Regions from separate parts of the Streptomyces sp. DH10 genome, predicted to be linked through region 1. Evidence: riboswitches for the same ligand, from Rfam matches in the RefSeq annotation. Region 1 holds a riboswitch; the other holds the start of a gene.
What was found. Region 1 has a riboswitch for S-adenosylmethionine ahead of QC385_RS16935 (aminotransferase class V-fold PLP-dependent enzyme). Riboswitches for the same ligand answer to the same signal wherever they lie in the genome.

Region 1 (9,722 bases):
CTGGTCGGTGCCTCGGGGGCGATCTCGGCGGTCCTCGGTGCGTTTCTCTACCTGTTCCCGCGGGCCAGGGTGACCAGTCTCCTGCCGTTCCTCTTCTTCCTGCCGGTGCGCTTCCCGGCCTGGATCGTGCTGCCGTTCTGGGCGGCGCTCCAGTGGCTGGCGGCGGGACGGGCCTCCGACGGCCCGGGCGTCGCCTACCTCGCCCACCTGGTCGGTTTCGGCCTCGGCTTCGGCTACGCCTCGGTCCGCTACGGCCGCCCGACCAGCCCTACTAGAGTGAAGGCCCCTGCTCCGGCCCCCGAGGGAGAGAACCAGCCGTGATCACCGCGATCGTCCTCATCAAGACCAGCGTGGACCGGATCCCCGAGATCGCGGAGTCGATCGCCGCGCTGGACAACGTCAGCGAGGTCTTCTCCGTCACCGGCACCTACGACCTCATCGCGATGGTCCGGGTGAAGGAGCACGAGGACCTGGCGGAGGTCATCCCCGGCCGGATCAGCAAGATCCCCGGGGTGGAGGGCACGGACACGCACGTGGCGTTCCGTACGTACTCGCAGCACGACCTGGAGGCGGCGTTCTCGATCGGCCTGGACAACTGAGGACCGCTCCCGGATGAAGAGCTCCCGGATGAAGAGTTCTTCATCCGGCCCTCATCCTTCTCACCGTGTTCCCGGTCGATGATCGGGCACATGGCTTTCACTCGTCGTATGGCGGCCCTGTCCGCCGTCGTTCTGATCCCGCTGGGCATCGCCGCGACCAGTTTCGCGCTCTCGGACCGCCCGGAGTCTCCGAAGGTCCCCTCGAAGGTGGTGCTGGACAGCGACTCACCCACGCCCACGCCCACGCCCACACCCACCCCGACACCCACCACCAAGCCCACACCCGATCCCTCCCCGGACGACGAGGTCGTGCCGCGGCAGCCGGTGACCGACAGCCCCACGATGGATGACGATGACGACGACCACGGTCAGGGCGCCGGAGACGACGGGCCCGACGACGGACGCGACGACGCCAACTGACCCGGCCCGCCGGCGGATCACCGCCCGGGTCCGCATCCTGCTGTGGTTGCTGCTCGTCATGGCGGTGGCGCTGATCGAGGTGACCACGACCACCCGCTCGTTCCTGATGCGGGACGTCGACAGCCGGATCAACCGTCTGCTCACCCAGGAGGCCGACGAGTTCGCCGGCTTCGAGGAGCGGGGCAGGGACCCCGAGACGAACCGTCCGTTCACCACCGCGCCCCGCCTGCTGACGGTCTTCCTCCAGCAGCAGAACCCCGACGCCGCCGAGGAACTGATCGGTCTGGTCCGCGGGCCGGACGGTGACCTGAGCCAGATCCGGCAGCAGGGCGCCATCAGCGCGGGGCTGCCCCTCCACCAGGACGCCGACGCCAGACGCCGCATCTTCGACTCGCCGGAGTCCTCCGGCACCATCCAGCGGCCGCAGGGCGAGATCCGGTGGGCCAAGGTCACGGTGGCACGGGCGGGTGCGGAGCCGGACGCCGCGTTCGTCGTGGCCATCCATCCGGAGCCCGAGCGGCAGCGGGTGAACAAGGTGTTCCGCACCCTGCTGATCATCTCCGGCGTCGCCCTGCTGCTCACCACCGGCATCGCCTGGGTGGTCGCCGGACGCATCCTCAGGCCGGTGCGGCTGGTGCGCACCGCGGCTGCGGAGATCACCGAGCAGGACCTCACCCGCAGGATCCCGGTGCACGGCAACGACGACATAGCGGCTCTCGCGGAGACCTTCAACGGCATGCTCGACCGTCTGGACCGGGCCTTCGCCGCGCAGCGCGAGTTCGTCGACGACGCGGGCCACGAGCTGCGCACCCCGATCACCATCGTGCGGGGTCACCTGGAGGTCATGGGCGACGACCCGGCCGAACGCGAGGAGACGGTCCGGCTGGTCACCGACGAACTCGACCGGATGAGCCGCATCGTCGAGGACTTGCTGGTCCTGGCCAAGACCGAACGTCCCGACTTCGTCGTCCCCGAGCCGGCTCAGGTGGCCGAACTCACCGCCGACGTCTTCGTCAAGGCCCGCACCCTGGGCGAGCGCGACTGGCGGCTGGCCGAGGTCGCCGACGTGGAGGCCGAACTGGACTTCCAGCGGATCACCCAGGCCATGGTGCAACTCGCGCAGAACGCCGTGCAGCACACCACGCCCGGCCAGACCGTCCGCATCGGCTCCCGGACGGCCGGCCCGCACATCGAGCTGTACGTCGCCGACTCGGGCACCGGTGTCCAGCCGCAGGACGCCGAGGTCATCTTCGAACGCTTCCGGCGAGGCACCGCCCGGCGAGGCGCACGCGGCTCCGGCGCCGGACTCGGGCTGGCCATCGTCAAGGCCATCGCCGAAGGGCACCACGGCCACGTCCGGCTGTCCGACACCCCCGGCGGCGGCGCCACCTTCACCCTCGTTCTGCACGCGTCACAGGCACCGGAAGGCGATCACACGTGAACCGCATCCTCATCGTCGAGGACGAGGAGCGCATCGCCTCCTTCGTCGAGAAGGGCCTGCGCTCGAACGGATTCACCACGACCGTCGTCACCGACGGCGACGCCGGCTACGAGTACGCCCTGACCGGCGGCTTCGACCTCGTCGTCCTGGACATCAACCTGCCCGGCCGCGACGGCTTCACGATCCTGCGCGAACTGCGCGAGGCACGGGTGACCACCCCGGTGATCGTGCTGACCGCACGCGACTCCGTACGGGACGCGGTGGCCGGCCTCGAGGGCGGCGCCGACGACTGGATGACCAAGCCGTTCCGCTTCGAGGAACTGCTCGCCCGGGTCCGCCTCAGGCTGCGTACGGCGGCCCGGGCGCCGGAGGTGACCGTGCTCAGAGCCGGTTCGCTGAGCCTGGACCTGCGCACCCGGCGCGCCAGGTCCGGGGAGCGGACCGTCGACCTGACGGCCCGTGAGTTCGTCCTGCTGGAGCTGTTCCTGCGGCATCCCGGGCAGGTGCTGTCCCGCGAGCAGATCCTCTCCCACGTGTGGGGCTACGACTTCGACCCCGGTTCCAACATCGTGGACGTCTATGTCCGCACACTGCGCAAGAAGCTCGGCGCGGAGCGGGTGGAGACCGTGCGCGGGATGGGGTACCGGCTTCCCACCGGGTGAAGTTCCTTTCATGTTCGGCTCATCGACGGCTCACGGCCCGGATGAACCCTCGATGACGTGACATGGAACCTACGAGCTCTCACTGCCCTGTGCGTGGCACTGTCGCTGTGCGCCCTGCTGGCCGTCCCGGGGAACTTCCCGGGACTCGGCGGTGACGCCCGCTTCACCCTCGCCGTGTTCGTCCTGGCGACCTGTGCGTGGATCGGAACGTCGATAGACGACACGTACATCGCGCTGGGCGCCGCACTGGCGCTGACGGTGACCGGCGTGATCAGCAACAACACCCTGTTCGGCACTCTCGGCGACGACACCGTGTGGCTGCTGATCTGCGCGTTCGTCCTGGCGGCGGCGGTGTCGCGGACCGGGCTCGCGGGCCGTGCGGCGGTCTTCCTCGTCAGCGGAGCCCGCACCGTGCGCCAGCTCGTGCACCTGACGACGGCGGCCCTGGTCGTCACGGCCTTCGCGGTGCCGGCCACCTCCGGCCGGGCCGCGCTGGCGCTGCCGGTGTTCCTGGCCCTCGCCAAGGTCCTGGCCGACCGCAAGCGACTGGTCGTGATGCTGGCGCTGCTGTTTCCGACCGTGATCCTTCTGTCGGCAGTAGCGACTCTGATCGGTGCCGGCGCGCATCTGATCACCGTGTCAGTCCTGTTCGAAGCGACCGGGCAGCACATCGGCTTCACGGAGTGGCTGCTGCTGGGCCTTCCGCTGGCCGTGGTGTCGTCCCACCTGGCCGCCGAGCTGGTGCTGCTGACGATGACGCGGCGCGAGGACCGGCGCGGGCCCGTCCACATCACCGCCCAGCAGATCCAGGAGCACAGCGAACAGGCGGTCACCGGCCCATGGACGCAGGCCGAGAAGCGTTGCGCCCTCCTGCTCGCCACGGTCGTGCTGCTGTGGTGCAGCGAGCCGCTGCACCACCTGCCGCCCGCGATCGTGGCACTGATCGGCGCGGTGGTGGCCGCCTCGCCCGCACTCGGCACCGTACGCCTGAAGGACGCGCTGAAGACCGTCCCCTGGTCGCTGCTGTTGTTCATGGCGGCGACGATGGCGATGGGCGTCGCGCTCGCCGACTCGGGAGCGGCGAAGTGGCTGGTCTCCGGCCTGCCGACGAACGAGCCCCCGATGGTGTTCCTGGCGATAGTGATCGTCATCAGCACGGCCGCCCACCTGGTCCTCCAGTCCCGCTCCGCCCGCTCCTCCGTCCTGGTCCCGCTCGTCGTGGCCGCCTCCGTCGGCGTCGGCGTCAACCCGGTCGCCGCCGCGCTCGCCTCCACCGCCGCGGCCGGCTTCTGCCACACCCTGCCCGCCTCCGCCAAGCCGGTCACGCTGTTCGCGCAGCTTCCCGGCACCCCCACCTACACCCCGCGCGATCTACTGCGGCTGTCCGCCTTCCTGGCCCCGCTGACCGCCGCGCTCGTCCTGCTCTTCGCCGTCGCGGTCTGGCCGCTGCTCGGCGTCTCCGTCACCCGCTAAGGAGCCCTCATGCTGAACCGTGTCGTCGTAGCCCCCAGTGGTTTCAAGGAGTCCCTGTCCGCGGAGGCCGCCGCCGACGCCATCGCGGCCGGCGTGCGCCGGGTCCTGCCCGATGCCGAGCTGGACCTCGTCCCGCTGGTGGACGGCGGCGAGGGCACGGCCCTCGCCCTGGCCGCGGCGACCGGGGGCAGGCTCGTCCCCGTACCCGCCACCGGACCGATCGGCGAGACCGTCGGCTCCCACTTCGCCCTGCTGGGCTCAGGGGACACGGCGGTGGTGGAGATGGCGGCGGTCGCGGGCCTCTCCCTGGTCCCGCGCGACCTGCGCGACCCGGGCGCCATCACCACCTACGGCGTCGGCGAACTGATCCGGGCCGCACTCGACTCGGGCGTCCGGCGGATCCTCGTCGGCTGCGGCGACTCGGGCACCTCCGACGGCGGCGCGGGCGCCCTCCAGGCGCTCGGGGCCCGGCTAGTGGACGAGGGAGGCGAGGAACTCCCCTTCGGGGGCCGGGAGTTGACGCGACTGCACCGCATCGACCCGAGGGGCCTCGACCCCCGCCTGGCGGAGGTGGAGCTGCTCGTCGCCTGCAACCCGTTCAACGTGCTGTGCGGCGAGCGGGGCGTGGCCCGGGTCTTCGGCCCGCAGAAGGGCGCGACGCCCGAGCAGGTCGAGCAGCTGTCGGCCGGACTGGAGAACTGGGCCTTCGTCCTCACCCGTGACGTCGCCGTCCCGGACAGCAATCTCCGGTACGGTCCCGGAACCGGGGCCTCAGGCGGCCTGGGCGCCGGGCTCGCCGCCCTCGGCGCCCGTCTCCTCCCCCGCTTCGACGTACTGCTGGACCACCTCGACCTGGACGCCCGGCTGGCCGGCGCCGACCTGGTGATCACCGCCGAGGGCGCCCTGGACCACCAGACGCCGCGCGGCAAGGTCCCCGCCGAGGTGGCCCGCCGGGCCAAGCTCCACGGCCGCCCGGTCCTGGCCCTGGCGGGCACGCTCGGCGAGGGCGCGCATGAGGTGCCGGGTGTGGACGCCTGCCACGGCATCCTGCCCGCCCCGATGGAGCTGGCCGAGGCACTGCTGCGCGCGAGCGAACTGCTCACCGACGCCACGGAACGCGCCCTGCGGATGATCGTCCTCGGCACCCGGCTGCCCCTGGTCCCCGAGACCGTTCAGGCGGAGGTGTCCGGCACGCAACGCCCGTCCTCCGTGCGGTAGTTCCACCGCGCCCCGTCCGTCACGAGCTCCTTCACGGCCCGAACGAACCGCTCCACGTGCTCGTCCGGCGTCCCCGCGCCGAAGCTCACGCGGATGGCGTTGAGGGACTTCTCGCCGGGAGCCGCCTCCGGTGCGCCGCACTCGCCCTGCGTCTGCGGGTCGCTGCCGAGCAGCGTGCGCACCAGCGGGTGGGCGCAGAAGAGCCCGTCCCGGACGCCGATGCCGTACTCGGCGGAGAGCGCGGCGGCGAAGTGCGAGCTGTTCCAGCCCTCGACGACGAAGGAGAGCACACCGACGCGCGGGGCGTCGTCCCCGAAGAGGGACAGGAACCGCACCTGGGGGACGTCGGCGAGCCCCTCGCGCACCTGGGCGACCAGGTACTGCTCGCGGGCGACGAGCGTGTCGAAGCCGGCCTCCGTCAGCGCCTTGCAGGCGGAGGCGACGGCGTAGGCGCCGATGACGTTGGGCGAGCCGGCCTCGTGACGGGCGGCGCTTTCGTGCCACTCCACGTCCACTCCCCCGTCGGTGCGCCGGGTGACCTTGCGGCTGGCGCCGCCGCCCGCGAGGTAAGGCTCGGCCTCGCGCAGCCAGTCGGCCCGCCCGGCCAGCACGCCGGAGCCGAAGGGCGCGTACAGCTTGTGCCCGGAGAAGGCGACCCAGTCGACGTCGAGGTCCTCGACGGACACGGGGTGGTGCGGGGCCAGTTGGGCGGCGTCGAGCACGATCCGGGCGCCATGGGCGTGCGCGGCCGCCGCGAGCTCCCGTACGGGCCACAGCTCGCCGGTGACGTTGGAGGCGCCGGTGACGCAGACGAGGGCCGGGCCGTGGCCCCCTTCAATGGACACAGTCCTCCCGGCGAGGGCGCGCTCCAAGGTCTCGACGGCCTGGCGGGGGCTGCGCGGGGCGTCGAGGTACGTGACGCGGGCGTCGCGCCAGGGCAGCAGGGCGGCGTGATGCTCGGTCTCGAAGACGAAGACCTGGCAGCCGGCCGGGAGCGCGGCGGCGAGGAGGTTGAGGGAGTCGGTGGTGGACCGGGTGAAGACCACCTGGTCGCCGTCCCGGCAGCCGAGGAACTCCGCGACCGTACGGCGGGCGTTCTCGAACAGGTCGGTCGACAGCTGGGACAGGTACCCGGCACCGCGGTGGACGCTGCCGTAGTACGGCGCGTAGGCGGCGACGTCGTCCCAGACTCGCTGGAGCGCCGGGGCGCTGGCGGCGTAGTCGAGCGCGGCGTAGGTGACCTCGCCACCGGTGACGAGCGGAACGGTGACGTCCCGGCCCAGGACGGGCAGCGGGGCACAGACGGACGGGGCGGCGGCAAGGGTGGAGACGGACATGACGGAACTCCCGTGAAGTCAGGTGAAATCCGCCCGCGAGGACGTGGCTCAAGCGGGGGTGAAGGAAAGAGGGGTGCGGAGGCGGGGCTCTGCGGCCCTATCGCATTCGCTGGTTCACGAGAGACTCCTCGTCACGCGCTTGCCACAGACCTCGCTGCCTGCGGCCTGGTCTTCACCCGGGGCACCCCGCCACGGACGGAGGGTTGCCGGACAGTCGGCCGGGGCCTCATGACTGTCACTCATGACCTGAGAAGGAACCTACGAGAATGATCGAGGTCCCGCAACCCGCGTCCGGATTGCGGGACACCCGGCGCTACGCGTTGCTCGCCGCCACCCACCGCTCCAGGGTCCGCTTGGCGGCCCCGGAGTCGATCGATTCCGCCGCCTTGGCCATGCCGGTACGGATCTGCTCGGCCAGCGGTCCCTGGCCGGGATCGAGGGCCACCAGGGCAGCCGCCGAGTTCAGCAGGACCGCGTCCCGCACCGGGCCCGTCTCGCCGTCCAGCAGACGGCGGGCGACCTCCGCGTTGTAGGAGGCGTCCGCGCCGCGCAGCGCCTCCACGGGGACGAGTTCGAGGCCCACGTCGCGCGGGTCGAAGGCCTCCTCGGTCACCTTGCCGTCGCGGACGACCCACACCCGGGACGTGGCGGTGGTGGTCAGTTCGTCGAGGCCGTCGTCACCCCGGAAGACCAGGGACGAGTGGCCGCGCTCGGCGAAGACGCCCGCGACGATCGGTGCCATGCGCGGATCCGCGACACCGACGGCCTGGGCGCGTACCTTCGCGGGGTTGGTCAGCGGACCGAGGACGTTGAAGATCGTCCGGATGCCCAACTGGCCGCGGGCCGCGCCCGCGTGGCGCATCGCCGGGTGGAACTTCGCCGCGAAGCAGAAGGTGATCCCGGCGTCCTCGGCGACCTGGGCCACCCGGTGCGTCGGCAGCTCCAGATTGACGCCGAGCTTCTCCAGCACGTCCGACGCCCCGGACGCCGAGGACGCCGCGCGGTTGCCGTGCTTGACGACCTTCGCGCCCGTGCCGGCGATGACGATCGCCGACATCGTGGAGATGTTGACGGTCTTCGCCCCGTCGCCGCCCGTGCCGACGATGTCGACGGCCGGACCCGGCACCTCGATCACGTTGGCGTGCTCGTACATCGCCCGGACGAATCCGGCGATCTCCTCGATGGTCTCGCCCTTGGCCCGCAGCGCCACCACGAACCCGGCGATCTGCGCGTCCGTCGCCTCGCCCCGCATGATCAGGTCCATCGCCCACGCGGTGTCGTCGGCGGTCAGGTCCCGGCGGTCCAGCAGACCGTTCAGCAGCAGGGGCCAGGAGCGGCCCGCCGCGGTGTCGCCTCCAGCCGGGATCACAGCGCTCATAAGCCGCTCCAGGGTCAGGCGTCCCGCACTACGGGACGAGAGTCTCAACGGGGTCCACCCTATCCAGCCCCGGGGCACCGCGAAGGGCCCCGTCCGAACACCGGACGGGGCCCTTCTGTGGCGTGGCGAAGCAGTGATCAGTGGTGGCCGTGGCCGCTCGTGATCTCCCGGTACTCCTCGGCGGTCGGCTTCGGGATCTGGGCTCCCTCGCCGTAGTAGGACTCGCTGAGCTTGGCGCGCAGCTTCTCGGAGCCCTTCACCTTGCGCTCGACACCGTTCTCGTCGACCGTCGGGCCGATCTCGACCGGCTGGTACTGCTCGTGCGCCGTGAGCGTGTACATCTGCTCCTGGCTGAGCGGCTCGTGCACCTCGATGAACTCACCGTGCGGCAGGCGCTTGATGATGCCCGACTCGCGGCCGTGCAGCACCTTCTCCTTGTCCCGGCGCTGGAGGCCGAGGCAGATGCGCTTGGTGATGATGAACGCGATGACCGGTCCGACGAAGAACCCGATCCGGACGAACCAGGTGACCGCGTTGATCGACAGGTGGAAGTGGGTGGCCACGATGTCGTTGCCACCGCCGATCAGCATGATCATGTAGCCGGTGATCCACGCGACACCGAAGCCGGTACGCGTCGGGGCGTTGCGCGGCCGGTCCAGGATGTGGTGCTCGCGCTTGTCCCCGGTGACCCACGACTCGATGAACGGGTAGAGGGCGATGATCCCGAGGAACAGGCCGAAGAGGACCAGCGGGATGAACACGCCCAGGACGAGCGTGTGACCCCAGAAGTCGATCTCCCAGCCCGGCATCGCCCGGATCAGACCCTCGGCGAAGCCCATGTACCAGTCGGGCTGCGCACCCGTCGACACCTGGTCGGGACGGTAGGGACCCAGGACCCAGATCGGGTTGACGGTCGCGATGCCGGCGATGGCCGCGATGAAGCCGAAGACCAGGAAGAAGAAGCCTCCGGCCTTGGCGGCGTAGACCGGCAGCAGCGGCATGCCGACGACGTTCTTGTTGGTGCGTCCGGGACCCGCGAACTGCGTGTGCTTGTGGTAGAAGACCAGGATCAGGTGGCCGACCACGAGCCCGAGCATGATGCCCGGCAGCAGCAGGATGTGGATCGAGTAGAACCGGGCGACGAAGTCGGTCCCCGGGAACTCCCCGCCGAACAGGAACATCGAGATGTACGTG
Region 2 (9,722 bases), on a different contig from region 1:
CCTCCTCCCTGCGGCCGCGTACGGCGCCGGCGGCGGTGCGCACCACCGGTTCGGGCTGCTCTGCCGGGGCGCCGGTCGGGGGGTGGGACTCGGTCGTCGTCATCTCTGGGTCTCCTCAGGGGTGCCGGTGAACAGGCGCTCGGCCAGTGTCCTTGACTGACGCAAGCGAATCCAGGGCACCCCGGATGCGGATCCCGTGGGATCAGCTGAGCGTCTTCAGCGCCGCCGGGTCGTAGGGCGCCAGCTCCTCGAAGCGGCCGGACAGGACCTTCCGCGCCCACTGCGGGTCCTGGAGCAGGGCGCGGCCGACGGCGACCATGTCGAACTCGTCGCGCTCGAAGCGGTCCAGGAGGTTGTCGAGGTCGCCGATCTCGGCGCCCTCGCCCTGGAAGGCCTTGAGGAAGTCGCCGTTCAGGCCGACCGAGCCGACGGTGATGGCGGGCTTGCCGGTGAGCTTCTTGGTCCAGCCGGCCAGGTTGAGGTCGGAGTCGTCGAACTCGGGCACCCAGTAACGGCGGGTGGAGGCGTGGAAGGCGTCGACACCGGCCGCGGCGAGCGGAGTCAGGATGGCCTCCAGCTCCTCGGGCGTCTCGGCGAGGCGGGCGTCGTAGGCGTCCTGCTTCCACTGCGAGTAGCGGAAGATGACGGGGAAGTCGGCGGAGACGGTCTCGCGGACGGCCGCGACGATCTCCGCCGAGAACCGGGCGCGGGCGACCGGGTCGCCGCCGTAGGCGTCGGAGCGGCGGTTGGTGCCCTCCCAGAAGAACTGGTCGAGCAGGTAGCCGTGGGCGCCGTGGATCTCCACGCCGTCGAAGCCGATGCGCTCGGCGGCGGCAGCGGCCTCGGCGAACGCGCCGATGACGGCGTCGACGTCGGCCTGGGTCATGGCCTTGCCGGTGGGCTCGTCGGCGCCGATGCGCAGGCCGGAGGGGCCGACGGCCGGGGCGTCCGCGACCGGGGGCTCGCCCTGGTTGCGGACCATGCCGATGTGCCACAGCTGCGGCACGATCGTGCCGCCCGCGGCGTGCACCGCCTCGGCGACCTTCGCCCAGCCCGCGAGCTGCTCCTCACCGTGGAACCGCGGCACGCGGTCGCTCTGCCCGGCCGACTCGTGGCCGACGTAGGTGCCCTCGGTGACGATCAGGCCGACGCCGGCGGCGGCGCGGCGGGAGTAGTACGAGACGACGTCGTCGCCGGGGACGCCGCCCGGGGAGAACATGCGGGTCATCGGCGCCATCGCGATCCGGTTCGGGACGGTCAGGCCGCCCAGCGATACGGGCCGGGACAGGATTTCGGCGGCGCGGGAGGCGGCGGAGGCGTCGACGGTCACGTGGGGGCTCCTCTTCGGATACCGGACAGTATGTGCATACGCATAGGACGTACTGTCCAACCACCCGGACCCGCCCACCCCATCCCGTTCGCACTGTGATCCAGGACACGCCCGAGGGCGGCACCCCCTGTCGGAACAGGAAGTGCCGCCCTCGGCAAGGACGTTGATCGACCGGGTCGATCAGAAGTCCATGTCACCGCCCGGCATGCCGCCGCCGGCGGGCGCGGCGTTCTTCTCCGGCTTGTCGGCGATGACGGCCTCGGTGGTGAGGAACAGCGCGGCGATGGAGGCGGCGTTCTGCAGAGCGGAACGGGTCACCTTCGCCGGGTCGATGATGCCCTCGGCGATCATGTCGACGTACTCACCGGTCGCGGCGTTCAGGCCGTGGCCGACCTGGAGGTTGCGGACCTTCTCCACGACGACGCCGCCCTCGAGACCACCGTTGACGGCGATCTGCTTCAGCGGGGCCTCCAGGGCGAGCTTCACGGCGTTGGCGCCGGTCGCCTCGTCACCCTCGAGCTCCAGCTTCTCGAACACCTGGGAGGCCTGGAGCAGGGCCACGCCACCACCGGCGACGATGCCCTCCTCGACGGCCGCCTTGGCGTTGCGCACGGCGTCCTCGATGCGGTGCTTGCGCTCCTTGAGCTCCACCTCGGTGGCGGCACCGGCCTTGATGACGGCCACGCCGCCGGCCAGCTTCGCCAGGCGCTCCTGGAGCTTCTCGCGGTCGTAGTCCGAGTCGCTGTTCTCGATCTCGGCGCGGATCTGGTTGACCCGGCCCTGGACCTGGTCGGCGGAGCCGGCACCGTCGACGATGGTGGTCTCGTCCTTGGTGATGACGACCTTGCGGGCCTTGCCCAGGAGGTCGATCGTGGCGTTCTCCAGCTTGAGGCCGACCTCCTCGGAGATCACCTCGCCGCCGGTGAGAATGCCGATGTCCTGGAGCATCGCCTTGCGACGGTCACCGAAGCCCGGGGCCTTGACGGCGACGGACTTGAAGGTGCCGCGGATCTTGTTGACGACCAGGGTCGACAGGGCCTCGCCCTCGACGTCCTCGGCGATGATCAGCAGCGGCTTGCCCGACTGCATGACCTTCTCCAGGAGCGGGAGCAGGTCCTTGACGTTGGAGATCTTCGAGTTCGCGATCAGGATGTACGGGTCGTCGAGGACGGCCTCCATACGCTCCATGTCGGTCGCGAAGTACGCCGAGATGTAGCCCTTGTCGAAGCGCATACCCTCGGTGAGCTCCAGCTCCAGACCGAAGGTCTGGGACTCCTCGACGGTGATGACGCCTTCCTTGCCGACCTTGTCCATGGCCTCGGCGATGAGCTCGCCGATCTGGGTGTCGGCGGCGGAGATGGAGGCCGTGGAGGCGATCTGCTCCTTGGTCTCGACGTCCTTCGCCTGCTCCAGCAGGGCGGCGGAGACGGCCTCGACGGCCTTCTCGATACCGCGCTTGAGGGCCATCGGGTTGGCGCCGGCGGCTACGTTGCGCAGGCCTTCCTTGACCAGGGCCTGGGCGAGAACGGTCGCGGTGGTCGTACCGTCACCGGCGACGTCGTCCGTCTTCTTGGCGACTTCCTTGACCAGCTCGGCGCCGATCTTCTCGTACGGGTCCTCGAGCTCGATCTCCTTGGCGATGGAGACACCGTCGTTGGTGATCGTGGGGGCGCCCCACTTCTTCTCGAGGACGACGTTGCGGCCCTTGGGGCCGAGGGTCACCTTGACGGCGTCCGCGAGCTGGTTCATGCCGCGCTCGAGGCCGCGCCGCGCCTCCTCGTCGAACGCGATGATCTTGGCCATGTGAAGTGGTCCCTCCAGGACTGGGGGTGATTACTTCGGACCGCGCCCGCGCCCGCGACGGACGGCTCGCTGACCCCGTGGTTCCTTCCCACCTGGCCTGCGGGCCTCACCGACCCGGTCCTTACGTTGTCACTCTCACCTTCAGAGTGCTAACGCAATGATTAGCACTCGGGCATGGCGAGTGCAAGCGGCTCTCGGGATACGGCGACCCGCTCAGCCCCCGGCGAACAGGGGGACACCGGGCCCGATCCGCAGGCCGCGGGGGTGGCACGACGGCGGATCGGGCGAGCCGAGAAAGACCCGGGCCCACTGCCGCGGCGCGGCCGAGGCAGGCGCGAGCGGGTCCGGAAGCGAGCCGACCCGGGGCGCGAACCGCACGCCCGCCCCACGACGGACTCCGAAGCACGTCTGCACGGCGGACCTCGGGCGCGGCGGACTTCGCGCAGCGGTCCTCGGCGCGGCAGACCTCGCGCAGCGGTCCTCGGCGCGGCGAACCTCGGAGAGCGGCCACCCGGCGCGCCCGGCACCCCGCCGCCGACCCCCGAACCGGCCCCGAGAGCATGCCGTTCTGGAGCCCGCCGGACCACGGCCCCAGGACGGACTCCGAAACACCTCGGACACGGCGGACCTCGGGCGCGGCGGACTTCGCGCAGCGGTCCTCGGCCCGGCAGACCTCGCGCAGCGGTCCTCGGCGCGGCGGACCTCGACGAGCTACGGACCTCGGGCGCGGCAGAGCTCGGCGAGCGGCGGACCTCGGCGAGCGGCCGCCCGGCACCCCGCCGCCGACCCCGAACCGGTCCGGAGAGCATGCCATTCTGGAGCCCGCCGGACCACGGCACCCCCGCACCAGGACGGACTCCGAAACACCTCGGGCACGGCGGACCTCGGCGAGCAGTCGCCCGGTGCACCCGCCACCCCGCCACCCCGGACTGCCGGCCCCGAACAGGCCGAAGGGCCCGCACCCCGTGGGGTGCGGGCCCTTCAGAGAAGACCGGTCGCTTGCGCTTGGTCGTGGTGCGCGTTCAGGCAGAGACGCGAACCATGTCGGCCTGCGGTCCCTTCTGGCCCTGCGAGATCTCGAACTCGACCCGCTGGCCCTCTTCCAGGGTGCGGTAGCCGTCCATCTGAATCGCGCTGTAGTGGACGAAAACATCCGCACCACCGTCGACCGCGATGAAGCCGTACCCCTTCTCCGCGTTGAACCACTTGACGGTGCCCTGAGCCATGCCTAACTCCCCTATTACTGGCCCTTGCACAGATCCACACTTCGCGGACCCGGGTCAGACCTCACCCCCCACGGTTGGGGGCGTGCGCCGGAACGCGTCGACCGCGGCTGAATGTATCTGTCCAACTGCCGTCTGCAACAGGTCAATCGGACGAGAATTCTGGACGCGCAGGATCCGGAATGTGGGGAGAATTCGCCCGACTTCAGGGCAAGTCGGGCCACACAAAAGGAACAAAAGCCGCGAAAGACGCACACACTTTGGCTACATCTTGTCGGGCGCGCGGCAGGAATTAAGGGCTCCCGATCAGGAGATCGGCGCTGCGTTCCCCAACTGTACCGCGCTCAATCACACAGAATTGCCCCCTCCGCTTCTCTTACGGAGGGGGCAATTCGATGAGCTCTCAGTAACCGCCGTTACCGAAGGTAATAATCAAGCCGGTCGACCGGTTCAGCCACCGGCGACGGCGGGGATGATCGACACCCCGGCACCGTCCGGCGTCGCCGTCTCCAGCCCCTGCTCGAACCGCACGTCGTCGTCGTTGACGTACACGTTGACGAACCGGCGCAGCTTGCCCTGGTCGTCCAGCACCCGGGCGGCGATCCCGGTGTGGTTCTTCTCCAGATCGGCGATGACCTCGCCGAGGGTCGCGCCCTCGGCGGCGACCTCGGCCTGGCCGCCGGTGTAGGTACGCAGGATGGTGGGGATGCGAACGGTGACGCTCATGACTTCAAAACCTCCGGTGGGAATCAGGCCTCAGGGGCGCGGGGCTGGGTTGAATGTGCGGCTCCGCCGCGTGGGCGCGACCGGCCCCCACTGGCCCGCAGCGAACGACGGTCAGACGAGACCGGCTTCCCGGAACGACTCCAGGCTCGGCCGAATGGTCGCGGTGAGCCCGGTGCCGGCCACCGCATCCAGCGTCTTCAGACCGTCCCCCGTGTTCAGCACCACGGTCGTCAACGACGGGTCGAGCACCCCGTTCTCGACCAGCTTCTTCGCCACGCCCACGGTCACACCACCGGCGGTCTCCGCGAAGATGCCCTCGGTCCGGGCGAGGATCTTGATCGCGTCGACGACCTGCTCGTCGTTCACGTCCTCCACCGCACCGCCCGTGCGGCGCGCGATGTCGAGCACGTACGGCCCGTCCGCCGGGTTGCCGATCGCCAGCGACTTGGCGATCGTGTCGGGCTTCTGCGGGCGCACGACGTCGTGGCCGGCCTTGTAGGCCGTCGACACCGGCGAGCAGCCCTCGGCCTGCGCGCCGAAGATCTTGTACGGCTTGTCCTCGACCAGTCCGAGCTTGATCAGCTCCTGAAGGCCCTTGTCGATCTTCGTGAGCTGCGAGCCGGAGGCGATCGGCACGACGATCTGGTCGGGCAGCTGCCAGCCGAGCTGCTCGCAGATCTCGTACGCCAGGGTCTTGGAGCCCTCGGCGTAGTACGGCCGCAGGTTGACGTTGACGAAGCCCCAGCCCTCGCCCGCCGGGTCGCCGATCAGCTCGGAACAGAAGCGGTTCACGTCGTCGTAGTTGCCCTGGATGCCGACGAGCTCGCCGCCGTAGACCGCGGCCATGACGACCTTGCCCTGCTCCAGGTCGTGCGGGATGAACACGCAGGAGCGGAAGCCGGCGCGGGCCGCCGCGGCACCCACGGCGCCGGCGAGGTTGCCGGTGGAGGAGCAGGACAGCGTGGTGAAGCCGAAGGCGCGGGCGGCCTCCAGGGCCTGGGCGACGACCCGGTCCTTGAAGGAGTGCGTCGGGTTGCCGGAGTCGTCCTTGATGAAGAGCTTGCCGGCGTCGACACCCAGCTCGCGCGCGAGGTTGTCGGCCTTGACGAGCTGGGTCCAGCCCGGGTTGATGTTCGGCTTGGTCGCCACGTCGGCCGGGACCGGCAGCAGCGGGGCGTAGCGCCAGATGTTCGCGGGGCCCGCTTCGATCCGCTTGCGGAGCTCCTCGGTGTCGTAGGCCGAGAAGTCGTAGGCGATCTCCAGCGGGCCGAAACACTCCTCGCACGCGAAGACCGGGCCGAGGGGTACGCGGTGACCGCACTCGCGGCAGCTCAGCGCCGCGGCGGGACCGAGGTCTACGGTGGAGTCAGTGGTGCTTGCAACAGTCTGCACAGCCATGTGAGGCGAGGCCCTTCCTCATCTTCCTCACGACGCATCTCGCCGTGAGACGGATTTGGCACCTTCCCGAGCCGGGACCTCGCGGAGCGGTCGACAGTGACCTACGAGTATCGGCTGGAGGGTTGCCGGGGCTTCATCGGGCCGTATCCCTCTGCCCCTCTGGATGAGCTGTATTCGGTTGTAAACAACGGCTGACCCCGGACATGCGATGGTCATCCGCGTTGTTCAAGACTGTAACCGACGACCAGGACAGTTGAGATAGTCGTCCGAACCGCGAGATGGCTCACAGTCCGTCCCGCCGAGAGTACGCAGAGGAGCCGCCACGGTGCTGGAAGAAGTCGAGCGCTGGCTGAGCACCCGTTCCTGGTCCGCGACCGATCGCCCGCTCCACCAGATCCTCGCCGCCAAGCAACGCACGGGCCGGACCGTCAGTGTCGTGCTGCCCGCGCTGAACGAGGAGGAGACGGTCGGCGACATCGCCGCCGTCATCCGCCACGACCTGATGCGGCAGGTGCCGCTCGTCGACGAACTGGTCGTCGTCGACTCGGGGTCGACCGACCGTACGTCGGAGGTGGCCGCCGCCGCGGGCGCGACGGTGGTGCACCGCGACGAGATCCTCCCGCGCGTCCCGCCCGTGCCCGGCAAGGGCGAGGTGCTGTGGCGGTCCCTCCTGGTCACCAGCGGGGACATCGTCTGCTTCATCGACGCGGATCTGAGGGACTTCTCGTCCGACTTCGTTTCGGGAATCGTGGGCCCGCTGCTCACCGACCCGGACATCGACCTGGTGAAGGGCATGTACGACCGTCCGCTCGGCGGCGCTGCCGGGCAGGGCGGCCGGGTCACGGAGCTGATGGCCCGCCCGCTGCTCAACATGCACTGGCCGCAGCTGGCCGGCTTCGTGCAGCCGCTCGGCGGCGAGTACGCGGCCCGCCGCTCGCTGCTGGAGCAGCTGCCCTTCCCCGTCGGGTACGGCGTCGAGCTGGGGATGCTGGTCGACGCCCTGCACCTGGTGGGCCTGGACGCCCTCGCCCAGGTGGACATCGGCGTGCGCAAGCACCGGCACCAGGACGGGCAGGCGCTGGGCCGGATGGCCGCCGCGATCTACCGCACGGCCCAGCTGCGGCTGGCCCGCGGGCATCTGATCCGGCCGTCCCTGACGCAGTTCGAGCGGGGCGGCGACGGCTTCGAGCCGCGCACCTACTCCGTGGACACCGAGGAGCGTCCGCCGATGGCGGAGATCGCCGAGTACCAGGCGCGGAGGGCGGCCTGACCGGGGCCGTTTTCGGCCGGGTGGGTCAGGTCCGTACGTTTGAGCGTTTCCGGGCCGGGCTAGGTTGAGGGCTATGGCTTCAACGTACGGTGCTGCACAGGTGCTGGTGGCCTCCAACCGTGGCCCGGTCTCCTACTCGGTGGGCGAGGACGGTTCGCTGGACGCCAAGCGGGGCGGCGGCGGGCTGGTCTCGGGGCTGTCCGCGATCGGCTCGGACGCGGACGCCCTGTGGGTCTGCTCGGCGCTGTCCGACGGCGACCGCGAGGCGGTCCGGCGGGGCGTCGGCGAGGACGGCGTACGGATGCTGGACATCCCGGCCGACGTACACGCGGACGCGTACAACGGCATCGCGAACTCGGTGCTGTGGTTCGTCCACCACATGCTCTACCAGACGCCGCTGGAGCCGGTCTTCGACGCGGAGTTCCGGCGCCAGTGGACGTCGTACGAGACGTACAACCGCGCGTTCGCCGAGGCGCTGGCCGAGGAGGCGGCGCAGGGCGCGGCGGTGGTGGTGCAGGACTACCACCTGACGCTGGTGCCGGGCATGCTCCGCGAGCTGCGGCCCGACCTGAGGATCGGCCACTTCTCGCACACGCCGTGGGCGCCGCCCGAGTACTTCCGGATGCTGCCGGACGACGTGGCCGGGCAGGTGCTGCGCGGCATGCTGGGCGCGGACCGGCTGGGCTTCCTCACGCAGCGCTGGGCGGACGCGTTCACCGCGTGCGCCGAGCGGTTCGCCGGCGGGCTCGGCGGCACGCGGATCGGCGTGCACGGGCTGGGGGCCGACGCGGACTTCCTGCGGAAGCGGTCGCACGAGGCGGACGTCGAGGAGCGGATGGCCGCGCTCCGGGAGGAGATCGGCGAGGGCCGCCGCACCATCGTCCGGGTCGACCGCACGGAGCTGTCGAAGAACATCGTGCGCGGCCTGCTGGCCTACCGCCGGCTGCTCGAGACCCACGCCGAGTGGCGCGAGCGCGTGGTGCACGTGGCCTTCGCCTATCCCTCGCGGCAGGACCTCGCGGTCTACCGGGACTACACGGCCGAGGTGCGGCGGCTCTCGGAGGAGATCAACGCCGAGTACGGGACGCCGGGGTGGACCCCGGTCGTCCTCAATCTCAAGGACGACTTCGCCCGCTCCCTGGCCGCGTACCGGCTGGCCGACGTGGCGCTCGTCAATCCCATCCGGGACGGCATGAACCTCGTCGCCAAGGAGGTCCCGGTCGTCTCCGACGCGGGCTGCGCGCTGGTGCTGTCGCGGGAGGCCGGGGCGTTCGAGGAGCTGGGCGAGGACGCGATCGTGGTGAACCCGTACGACGTGACGGGGACGGCGGCGGCCCTGCACGAGGCGCTCTCGATGGGCCCGGAGGAACGCGCGGAACGCAGCAAGCGGCTGTCCGCGGCGGCCACCGCGCTGCCGCCGGCGCAGTGGTTCCTGGACCAGCTCGACGCGCTGAGGGGCTGATCACCGATGACCGGTCCCACGGACTCCCCGCTGCCGGTGCCCACCACGAAAGCCGGCCAGGAAGGTCTGGACGTCCTCCTCGCCCACCCGGGCAAGGCCCTGATCGGCCTCGACTTCGACGGGACGCTCGCGCCGATCGTGGCCGACCCCGAGCAGGCCCGGGCCCACGCGGACGCCGTACCCGCGCTGGCCGCGCTCGCGCCGAAGGTGGCCGCCGTGGCGGTGATCACCGGGCGGCCGGCCGAGGTCGCGGTGCGCAACGGCGGCTTCGCGGACGTCCCGGGCCTGGAACACCTCGTGGTCCTCGGTCACTACGGCGCCGAGCGCTGGGACGCCCGCACCGGCGAGATCAGCGCCCCCGAGCCGCATCCCGGCGTCGCCGCGGTCCGCACCGAGCTGCCCGAGCTCCTCGACCGGTTCGGCGCGTCACAGGGGACCTGGATCGAGGACAAGGGACGGGCGGTGGCCGTGCACACCCGCCGGGCCGCCGACCCGCAGGCCGCGCTGGAC

Region 2: it holds a riboswitch for S-adenosylmethionine, as region 1 does, so the genes downstream of both, thrC (threonine synthase) here and QC385_RS16935 (aminotransferase class V-fold PLP-dependent enzyme) in region 1, are expected to answer to the same signal.

What each region holds. Positions count from the first base shown of each region.
Region 1 covers NZ_JARVKU010000007.1:105,999-115,720, reverse strand. The annotation lists gene QC385_RS16970 (rhomboid family intramembrane serine protease) at 1-321, shown strand, start outside; gene QC385_RS16965 (Lrp/AsnC family transcriptional regulator) at 318-599, shown strand; gene QC385_RS16960 (small secreted hydrophilic protein) at 690-1,019, shown strand; gene QC385_RS16955 (sensor histidine kinase) at 952-2,460, shown strand; gene QC385_RS16950 (response regulator transcription factor) at 2,457-3,122, shown strand; gene QC385_RS16945 (SLC13 family permease) at 3,180-4,595, shown strand; gene QC385_RS16940 (glycerate kinase family protein) at 4,605-5,813, shown strand; gene QC385_RS16935 (aminotransferase class V-fold PLP-dependent enzyme) at 5,768-7,150, opposite strand; SAM riboswitch class IV at 7,281-7,397, opposite strand; gene trpD (anthranilate phosphoribosyltransferase) at 7,464-8,528, opposite strand; gene qcrB (cytochrome bc1 complex cytochrome b subunit) at 8,666-9,722, opposite strand, start outside.
Region 2 covers NZ_JARVKU010000002.1:157,923-167,644, reverse strand. The annotation lists gene QC385_RS04380 (carboxylesterase/lipase family protein) at 1-103, opposite strand, end outside; gene QC385_RS04375 (NADH:flavin oxidoreductase) at 203-1,330, opposite strand; gene groL (chaperonin GroEL) at 1,511-3,133, opposite strand; gene QC385_RS04365 (cold-shock protein) at 4,156-4,359, opposite strand; gene QC385_RS04360 (ubiquitin-like small modifier protein 1) at 4,807-5,082, opposite strand; gene thrC (threonine synthase) at 5,194-6,480, opposite strand; SAM riboswitch class I at 6,496-6,650, opposite strand; gene QC385_RS04350 (glucosyl-3-phosphoglycerate synthase) at 6,806-7,750, shown strand; gene QC385_RS04345 (alpha,alpha-trehalose-phosphate synthase (UDP-forming)) at 7,824-9,212, shown strand; gene otsB (trehalose-phosphatase) at 9,219-9,722, shown strand, end outside.